Linked DNA regions of Geotalea uraniireducens. The protein of the gene in region 1 binds, or shares a complex with, the protein of each later gene. Links are inferred from orthologs where the notes say so. Each region holds a gene or a part of one and is shown in the gene's direction. Other genes may lie near its edges.

The links.
Region 2: the proteins of dnaG (region 1) and dnaB are in contact, whole or in part, in a crystal structure (PDB 2R6A), measured with the Geobacillus stearothermophilus proteins. The link is inferred for Geotalea uraniireducens from one-to-one orthologs. Residues at the interface, in WP_049624496.1 of Geobacillus stearothermophilus: Lys456, Leu457, Leu458, Pro459, Ala460, Asn463, Ala464, Leu467, Leu535, Leu536, Ile537, Ala538, Gln544, Glu545, Asp548, Tyr549, His552; in WP_033016901.1 of Geobacillus stearothermophilus: Ser13, Glu15, Ala16, Gln18, Glu91, Leu92, Asp94, Ala95, Val96, Pro97, Thr98, Ala99, Ala100, Asn101, Tyr104, Tyr105, Ile108.

The regions. Positions count from the first base shown.
Region 1 is NZ_AP027151.1:3,706,369-3,711,874, reverse strand. Bases 2,530-5,506 are described here. They hold dnaG (DNA primase), read left to right. Parts: upstream 2,530-3,127; coding sequence 3,128-4,885; downstream 4,886-5,506. Other genes in these bases: rpoD (RNA polymerase sigma factor RpoD), read left to right, coding at 4,913-5,506; QMN23_RS17330 (CvpA family protein), read left to right, coding at 2,614-3,150. Outside these bases: hisA (1-(5-phosphoribosyl)-5-[(5-phosphoribosylamino)methylideneamino]imidazole-4-carboxamide isomerase), read left to right, coding at 1-635; imidazole glycerol phosphate synthase subunit HisF, read left to right, coding at 629-1,390; QMN23_RS17345 (phosphoribosyl-ATP diphosphatase), read left to right, coding at 1,387-1,713; rpsU (30S ribosomal protein S21), read left to right, coding at 1,853-2,050; QMN23_RS17335 (GatB/YqeY domain-containing protein), read left to right, coding at 2,061-2,504. UniProt on the Escherichia coli protein: RNA polymerase that catalyzes the synthesis of short RNA molecules used as primers for DNA polymerase during DNA replication.
Region 2 is NZ_AP027151.1:955,992-960,098, forward strand. Bases 1-2,843 are described here. They hold dnaB (replicative DNA helicase), read left to right. Parts: upstream 1-656; coding sequence 657-2,030; downstream 2,031-2,843. Other genes in these bases: mutM (bifunctional DNA-formamidopyrimidine glycosylase/DNA-(apurinic or apyrimidinic site) lyase), read right to left, coding at 1-524; lpxA (acyl-ACP--UDP-N-acetylglucosamine O-acyltransferase), read left to right, coding at 2,080-2,843. Outside these bases: more of lpxA, read left to right, coding at 2,844-2,880; QMN23_RS04615 (enoyl ACP reductase FabMG family protein), read left to right, coding at 3,027-4,107. UniProt on the Escherichia coli protein: The main replicative DNA helicase, it participates in initiation and elongation during chromosome replication. Travels ahead of the DNA replisome, separating dsDNA into templates for DNA synthesis.

The DNA.
Region 1 (5,506 bases):
AGGCTCGCGTCTGGCAGGAGCAGGGGGCCGAGCTGCTCCATATCGTCGATCTCGACGGCGCGTTTGCCGGCGAACCGAAAAACCGCACCTCTATCGAGGCGATCGTCAAGGCGATCGGCATTCCTACCCAGCTCGGCGGCGGAATCCGCGACCTGGCGACTATTGAGGCGTACCTCTCGCTCGGCATTGGCCGGGTGATCATCGGCACTGCCGCCCAGCGCAATCCGGAACTGGTGCGCGAGGCGTGCCTCCGGTTCCCGGGGCGGATTGTCGTCGGTATCGACGCCAAGAACGGCCTGGTGGCGGTCCAGGGATGGGCTGAAGTGACTGGGGTGACGGCGGTGGAGCTGGCGAAGCGTTTCGAAGGGTACGGCGTCTCGGCCATCGTCTATACCGACATCTCCCGGGACGGCATGATGCAGGGGCCGAACATCGAGGCGACCCGCGGGCTGGCGGAAGCGATCAGTATCCCGGTTATCGCCTCCGGCGGGGTGTCGAGCCTCCGGGACATCGAGCAGCTGCTGGCGGTGGAGGCGAGCGGGGTGACCGGTGTCATTACCGGCAAGGCGATCTACACCGGCGCGCTCAACCTGGCGGAAGCGATCGCACTGACGAAGAGAGGCCCACAATGCTGACCAAACGGATCATCCCCTGCCTCGACGTGAAGGGGGGGCGGGTCGTCAAGGGGGTGCAGTTCCTGGAGCTGCGCGACGCCGGCGATCCGGTGGAGATTGCCGAGCTTTACGACCGGCAGGGGGCCGATGAGCTGACGTTTCTCGATATCACCGCCTCCTCCGACGAGCGGGAGATCATCATCGACGTGGTGCGCCGCACCGCCGAGCGGGTGTTCATGCCGCTCACCGTCGGCGGCGGCGTTCGGACCGTCGAGGATATCCGCCGGCTGCTCAATGCCGGGGCGGACAAGGTGTCGATCAATACGGCGGCCGTGCACCGGCCGGAGTTTGTCCGCGAGGCGGCGGAGCGGTTCGGCTCCCAGTGCACCGTCGTGGCCATCGATGCTCGCCGGGTGCCGGGCGAGGACCGGTGGGAGGTCTACACCCACGGGGGCCGGAACCCGACCGGGATCGACGCGGTCGAGTGGGCCCGGCGGATGGAAGGGTACGGTGCCGGGGAAATCCTCCTGACCAGCATGGATCGCGACGGAACCAAGGACGGCTACGATATCCCGCTGACCCGGTCGATCGTCGACGCGGTCACCATTCCGGTCATCGCTTCCGGCGGGGTCGGCAATCTGGAACACCTCTACGCCGGCTTCACCGAGGCCGGGGCCAGTGCCTGTCTGGCGGCGTCGATCTTCCATTACAAAGAGTACAGTATCCGGGAAGCGAAAGAGTATCTGGACCAAAGGGGAGTGGCGGTCAGACTATGAATCAACGGGACGATGTTCTTGAAGCTTTGTACCAGGTAATCCAGGAACGGAAAACGGCTTCCGCCGAGACCTCCTATACCGCCTCGCTCTTGCAGAAGGGGCTCGACAAGATTCTCAAGAAGTTCGGCGAAGAGGCCACCGAGGTGGTGATCGCCGGCAAAGGCGGCGTACGGGACGAGATCGTCTACGAAATGGCCGACCTGCTGTTTCACGCCCTGGTGCTGCTCGGCTATTACGATATCCCGCCCGATACGGTGTATGCCGAGCTGCGCCGGCGCTTCGGCATCTCCGGCATTGCCGAGAAAGCGGCCCGCCAGGAATAGTCCGCTGTGCGGATAAAATACTTGACATTATTGTTCTCGATGTTATTATGCTCTTTCTCGTAAAATTACCACCGGCTATACGTGCACTCTATGCGCATATCATGCAGAAAATTTACATAGAGGAGGGAGGGGAATATGGATGCCGGGAGTCAAAGTAAAGGAAACCGAGTCTTTTGAGCTGGCGCTGAAGAAGTTCAAGAAGCAGTGCGAAAAAGCGGGGATTCTCTCCGAGGTCCGCAAACGCGAGCACTACGAGAAGCCGAGTATCAAGAGAAAGAAGAAGGCCATTGCGGCGCGGAAGCGGGCAATGAAAAAACAGCGTAAAATGATGGAGTAACCGAGGTCATATGTCGCTGCGGGATCGTTTGGACGAGGAGTTGAAACGGGCGATGAAGGCCCGTGACGAAATTGCGTTATCAGCTGTCCGGCTGATTCGCTCCTCGGTCAAGAACCGGGAAATTGAGGTGAGGCACGAACTCGACGAGCAGGAAATCGTCGAGGTTATCTCGTCCCTTGCCAAGCAGCGCCGCGAATCGATCAGACTTTTTGGCGAGGCTGGGCGTACCGATCTCGTCGAAAAGGAAGAAAAAGAGCTGGCCCTGCTGCTCGGTTTTCTCCCCCAGCAGTTGACCCGTGAAGAATTAGAAGCCCTGGTCGCCAGGGTTATTGCCGAAAACGGTGCGCAAGGACTCCGGGATATGGGTAAGGTGATGAAATCCCTGATGCCTCACGTTACCGGCAGGGCCGATGGTTCGTTGGTCAGCGCCATCGTCAAGGAACGGCTGGGATAAGGTTTTTCCTCCTGTTCGGCAGCAAGCAGTTTAATCTTGTACCATTCTAGGGGCGATTCTCTGAATTGCCCCTTCTTCTTTTACTTTATGGATGCGGTCAGGGGCACTAATGAGCCTTCTCGATATCCTTCTCTGGGGCATTTTGCTGGCGTTTGCGGTAAAAGGCTTTACGAAAGGGCTTGTTCGTGAGGTATGCTCACTGTTCGGGCTGGTTCTCGGCGGGTGGGCCGCCTTTACCTACCACGCATCGTTCGGCGCAACCCTGGGGCGCCTCATTCATCTCCCCCAATTCGTGGGATCTGCTGTCGCATTCCTCTGTATCCTCCTTGCGGTCGGGCTGCTTTTCGCCCTGATCGGCCACTTCCTTACCGTCGTTTTCAAGATTGCCCTGCTGGGGGGAATTAACCGGGTCGGCGGGGTGGTTTTCGGGTTGCTCGAGGGGGGGTTCCTGCTGTGTGTCCTGCTTTATTTTGGAACGTCGAGCCCGGCCCCGCATCGGTTGAAAAGCTGGCTCTCCTCAAGCGCTACCGCCCGGACGTTCATCGGTTGCGGCCGGGATGTCATCGATGGCTGGCGACAGGAAAAAGGCGCTCCGCCGTCGGGAATGCACAAACGGACTAAAGATGTCGATGATTCCCGACGATAAGATTAATGAGGTCAAAGAGCGGGCGGCAATCGTCGATGTGGTCGCCGACTACGTGAGCCTCAGGAAATCGGGCGCCAATTATCAGGGGCTCTGCCCCTTTCACGGCGAAAAGACTCCGTCGTTCAACGTCAACCCGGCCCGGGGGATTTTCCACTGTTTTGGCTGCGGCGTGGGGGGGAATGTCGTTACCTTCATTATGAAGATGGAGGGGCTCTCATTCCCCGAGGCAGTGAAATTTCTTGCCAAGCGGGTTGGGGTGGTCATCGAGGATCGCCCTGTTTCCGCCGCCGAGAAACGGCGGCTTGACGAGCGGGAGCTCCTCTACGAGATTGGTGAGCTCGCGGCGAAGTTCTACCGGAATCTGCTCGAACGGAACGAAGAAGCGGCGGCGGCCCGCCGTTATCTGGAAAAGCGCGGCGTTGACCGGGAGACTGCCGAAGCGTATCGGTTGGGCTATGCGCCGGAGCGCTGGGATGCTCTGGCCCGTTATCTGGCCCAGAAGGGCGTGCCGCCGGAACAAGCGGAGAAGCTGGGGCTGCTCCGCCGGCGCGAAGGTGGCGGCTTCTACGACACGTTCAGAAACCGCCTGCTCTTCGCCATTACTGACATTCACGGCCGGATCATCGGTTTTGGCGGCCGGGTTCTCGATGATTCACTGCCGAAGTATATCAACTCACCTGAATCGCCTATCTACCATAAGAGCGAGGTGTTGTTCGGCGCTCATCTGGCCAAAGGGGCAATGCGCGAGCAGGGGAGTGCGATTGTTGTAGAGGGGTATTTTGACCACTTGGCGCTCTATCAGGCCGGGGTCAGAAACGTGGTGGCAACCTGCGGCACCGCCCTTACCGACGGGCATATCAAGCTTCTGAAGCGGTATGCGACAAAAGTCTATACCCTGTTTGATGCCGACAGTGCGGGGAAGAAGGCGACGTTGCGGGCGCTGGATCTTTTCCTTCAGGAAAATTTTCCGGCCTATGTGGTGGAACTGACGGCGGGCGAAGATCCCGACAGCTTTGTCAAGAAAGAGGGGGTGACGGCCTTTCAAGACCGGCTGGCCAAGGCGCGGCCGGTAATCGAGTACTTTTTTCGCGACCTTCTCCGGCAGGTGGACATCGGTACTGTCGAGGGGAAGGTGCGGGTGGTGGAAGAATTGGCGCCGCGGCTGGCAAAGATTGCCAATCCGATCGAGCGCGAATTGTATGTGCGGGAAGTGTCGCGCATCGTTGGCGTCGAGAACCGGTCGCTGCTGGCCAAGATCGGCCGCGGGGCGGCGCCGGCGAATGACGGCCCGTCCCGGGCGGAGCGACGCAGCGGCGGGGCGGGGCCGGAGGAGATGCTCCTCTCCCTGATGGGGCGCTATGCCGAGGTCGCGGAGCGGGTCCGTTCCTGCGGGCCGGAACGGCTATTCGGCGGGGCACTGCTGCCGGTAGCACAGGAAATCTTGCGACGACTGGCAGCCGGCGAGGGGCTCGACTGGGGGGAACTGCTCGAACTGATCGGCTCTCCCGAGGAGCGGAGCCGGCTGGCCGCCTTTCTCGTCAAGGATGAGCATCTGGACGATCTGGATCTCGGCAAGGCGTTTGAGCAATGTCGGCAGGCCCTGGAGCGGACTTCGCTGAAGGGGATGAAAGATCTGGCCCGGGAGTTGGCGACGACCGAGCCCGACTCCCCCCGCTACCGGGAATTGCTCCAGGAGATCGACGCCTTGCGAAACAGGAAATCACAGTTATCTTAATATAACAGAGTGCAATGAGGTGAATTGATGGCCAAGAAAAGCACGGATGAAGTCAAGCAGCTGATCGACCTCGGCAAGGAGAAAGGTTTTCTCACGTACGACGAGGTCAACGATCTGCTGCCTCCCGATATTTCCTCCGAACAGATCGATGACGTCATGAGCATGTTCGGGGAAATGGACATCGATATCGTCGATTCCGCCCAGAAGGTCAAGATCCCCAAGATGAAGCTCGATCTGGAAGAGGAAGAAGAGCTTGAAGGGGAGCAGGAAGATTTCGAGTACGAGCCGGGAACCCTCGGCAGAACGAGCGACCCGGTCAGGATGTACCTGCGGGAAATGGGCTCGGTTTCGCTGCTGACCCGCGAAGGGGAAGTGGAAATTGCCAAGCGGATCGAAGAGGGGGAGCGGGATATTGCCGGTGTCATTCTCAATACCCCGATCACCATCAAGGAGATCATCGCTCTTGGCGATAAACTCCGGAAGTTCCAGATCACCCCGGCCGAGATCAGCAAGGAAGCCGAGGAGGAGGAGCTGGAAGAGGACGAGGAGGATGTCCAGAAGACCCGGCTGCTGGCGCTGATCGACGAAATCTGCGAAAAAGACGTTCAGATGGAGGCGCTG
Region 2 (4,107 bases), 2.8 Mb from region 1 along the record:
TTGGCGTAGATGTTTCCCACCCCGACCACCACCCGGTTGTCCATCACCAGCAGTTTAACCGCCAGTCGCCGTTTCGCGCCGCATCGCTGCAGATAGTGGCCGTCGAAGACGTCGGTGAGCGGTTCCGGACCGATGCCGGCCAACGGCGGCAGGGTGAACGGATCGTCTTCCGTCCAGAGCACCAGGCCGAAACGGCGCGGATCGCGGAAGCGGAGACTGGTTCCGTTGTCGAGCAGCAGGTCGAAGTGATCGTGTTTTGTCGCTGGCTGTGTCGTGGGGACGATCCGTAGCGAGCCGGACATCCCGAGATGGATGAGTAGCGTGCCGCAGTCGCAGCGGAGCAGCAGGTACTTGGCACGACGCTCGACGGTGGTGATCGTCCGCCCGACGAGGCGTTCGTTAAGCCCGGCAGGGAACGGCTGGCGGAGTTTGGCGACTCGGGCGACGACGGCGACGATGGTCCGACCGGTCAGGTGGGGGGCGATACCGCGCCGGGTGGTCTCGACTTCGGGGAGCTCGGGCATGGGATTCTCCGGAAAAGTTTCGCAGTTTCAGATGATTGGCTTGACAGGTCAAAACGATTGACCACGCCTGGCAAGCAAGGTATAGTAACTTCCTCCTGCCGGTCAGTGCCAGATTTATCTTTCAGGAAACCCATGTCCGTCGTCGATCTGCGAAAAATTCCCCCCCAGAGCCTGGAAGCCGAGATGTCGATCCTCGGCGGCATTCTCCTCGACAACGAGGCGATCAACCGCACCCTGGAGATCATCGAGGCCGAAGACTTCTACCGCGAATCCCACCGTAAGCTGTTCCGGGCGATGGTGGAGCTTTCCAGCCGCAGCGAGCCGTGCGACCTGATCACCCTCACCGATCTGCTGAAGCGGCACGGCGAGCTGGAGGAAATCGGCGGCGCCGCCTATCTCGCCACCCTGGTCGATTACGTGCCGACGGCGGCCAACATCGCCTACTACTGCAAGATCGTCAAGGAAAAGTCGGTTTCCCGGCGGCTGATCACCGCCGCCACCGAAATCGTCACCATGGGGTACGACGCCGAGACCACCGTCGACGAACTGCTCGACAGCGCCCAGAAGAGCATCTTCGAGATTTCCGACAACAAGCTCCGCCCCGCCTTTACCCCGGTCGGGGCGATCCTCAAGGATACCTTCCGCCACATCGAAACCCTCTACGAGAAGAAGGAGCACGTTACCGGCGTCCCGACCGGCTATTACGACCTGGACAAGATGACGGCCGGCTTCCAGCGCGGCGACCTGATCATCATCGCCGGCCGCCCGTCGATGGGGAAGACCGCCTTCGCCCTCAACATCGCCCAGTATGCCGCGGCCCATGCCGATTCGCCGGCGCCCGCCGCCATCTTCTCCCTGGAGATGAGCAAGGAACAGCTGGTGATGCGGCTGCTCTGCTCCGAGTCGCGGGTCGATGCGAGCCGGCTCCGGACCGGGCACCTGATCGATACCGACTGGCACAAGCTGACCAGCGGTGCCGACAAGCTCTCCAAGGCAAAACTCTTCATCGACGATACCCCGGCGATCCCGATCATGGAGATGCGGGCCAAGTCGCGGCGGCTGAAGGCGGAGCACGGGCTGGGGCTGATCGTTGTCGACTACCTGCAGCTGATGCGCGGCGGCGCCCGGGTCGAGTCACGCCAGCAGGAGATCTCGGAGATCTCCCGCTCGCTCAAGGCCCTGGCCAAGGAACTCGATGTGCCGGTGGTGGCCCTTTCCCAGCTCAACCGCTCCCTGGAGAGCCGGACCGACAAACGCCCGATGATGAGCGACCTGCGGGAGTCGGGGGCCATCGAGCAGGATGCGGACGTGATCATGTTCGTCTACCGCGATGCCGTCTACTGCGACGACTGCAAGAAGCGGGACGGCTCCTGCACCAAGGGGCACGAGAAGGACGCCGAGATCATCATCGGCAAACAGCGTAACGGCCCGATCGGCACGGTGAACCTGCTCTTCAACGGCGAATTCACCCGTTTCGAAAACCTGGATAAGCAGCACGAATACTGAGACGAGTCCGACTCCCCGGGCTCCGGGCTCCCTCCCGAACGAGGTTCATATGATCGATCCGACAGCACGCATCAGCTCCACCGCCACCATCGCTCCCGACGCCGAGATCGGCCCCAACGTGACCATCGGCGACCACTCCCGCGTCGGCAGCGGCACCACAATCATGGCCAATGCCGTTGTCGGCCCCTGGACCACCATCGGCGAGAACAACACCATCCATTTCGGTGCCATCGTCGGTCACGATCCCCAGGATTTCGGCTACAAGGGGGAGGAGAGCTACACGATCGTCGGCAACGGCAACATCATCCGCGAGTATGCGACCGTTCACCGGGGGAACCGGCCGGGGACGAAAACGGTGATCGGCGACAACAACTTCCTGATGGTCCAGTCCCACGTGGCGCACAACTGCGAGGTGGGAAACAATATCATCCTCGCCGGCGGGGCGCTTCTGGCTGGCCATGTGGTCGTGGAGGACCGGGCGATCATCTCCGGCAACTGTGTTGTCCACCAGTTCGTCCGGATCGGCCGGTTCGCGATGATGCGCGGGCTGTCCCGCACTTCGCGCGACGTGCCGCCGTTCTGCATCATGGACGATACCCATACTGTCAAGGCGCTCAACCTGGTGGGGCTGCGGCGGAACGGTTTCGACCAGTCGCGGATCAGGGCGCTCAAAAATGCCTTCAAGCTGCTCTTCCTGGCCGGGCTGAACATGCAGAATGCCCTGGCCGAAGCGGAGCGGACCCTGCATATTACCGATGACGTCCGCGAGCTGCTCGATTTCATCAAGGGCGCCAAACGGGGTGTCTGCTTCGGCCGCGGTGTGATCGTCGACGTCGAAGAAAAGGAGTAGGGGCGAATCTTGTATTCGCCCAGGCTTCCCATTCTCAAGATCGCATGCGTAGGGGCAGGTCCCTGTGCCTGCCCAATCAGAGCCTACCCGGACAGGGCGGCCACGGGGGGGCGCCCCTGCATAATCATTCATCGAGGTATAAACCAATGACCCCATACACTCCCCTCCGGCAGCTCCCCGCTGCCGCCGGCTATTCGCAGAACGACGTCTTCGTCCTCTTTGGTGAGCTGTTCGGCCGCGGCTACGCCAACGGTGTCGTCGACGAGGCGCGCAACGCCGGCATGACCATCATCGGTGCCACCGTCGGCCGCCGGGACAACAACGGCCCGCTGCGCCCGCTGACCGCCGAGGAACTGGCAGAGGCCGAGGCCAATCTCGGCGGCCAAATCATCAATGTTCCGCTGGAGGCCGGCTTCGACCTCGAACCGGCCGGCAACGGCCTGACCCCGGTCGACCAGCTCAAGGGAGTCAAACCCGAGACGGTTGCGGAAACGGCCCTCGATATGGCGGCGGTGGAAGAGTCGCGTCAGCTCGGGATCGGCCGGTTCCGGGGCAACCTGGCTGCCTTTGTTGCCGAGCTGGAGCAGCTGGTGCCGGCGGGGGCGAACCTGCTCATCGCCCATACCATGGCCGGCGGCATTCCCCGCGTCCGGACCCTGATGCCGATCCTCAACCGGGTCTTCAAGGGCCAGGGCGACCGCTATCTCTCCTCGGCCGCCTTCTGGCAGTCCGATGTCGGCCAGCTCTGCTCGCTCAGCTTCGACGAGGTCACCGCCGATACCTTCGCGGCACTGATCGAGGCGACTGCGGCGCTCCGCGGCCGGGTCGAAGGGGCAGGGGGGCGCGTCGCCTATACCGCCTTCGGCTATCATGGCTGTGAAGTACTGATCGGCGGCGACTACCGCTGGCAATCCTACACCCCCTACCTGCAGGGGTGGGCGAAGATCCGCCTGGAAGAGGCCGCCGCCCGGGCCTGGCAGGCGGGGGTGAAGGCGACGGTCTTCAACTCGCCCGAAATCCAGACCAATTCCAGCGCTCTCTTTCTCGGGGTGGAGATATCCCTCTATCCACTGCTGACGGCGTTGCGGCAAGAGGGGGATGGGCCGGCGGCGGAGGCGCTCTGGCAGGAGTGCCGGCAACTGCTCAAAGAGGGGGAGACGGTCGAAGCCCTGTTGGCGAAGGCCGGACAATATCTTGCCTCTCCCGAGCTGGCCGCTTTTGCCCGCT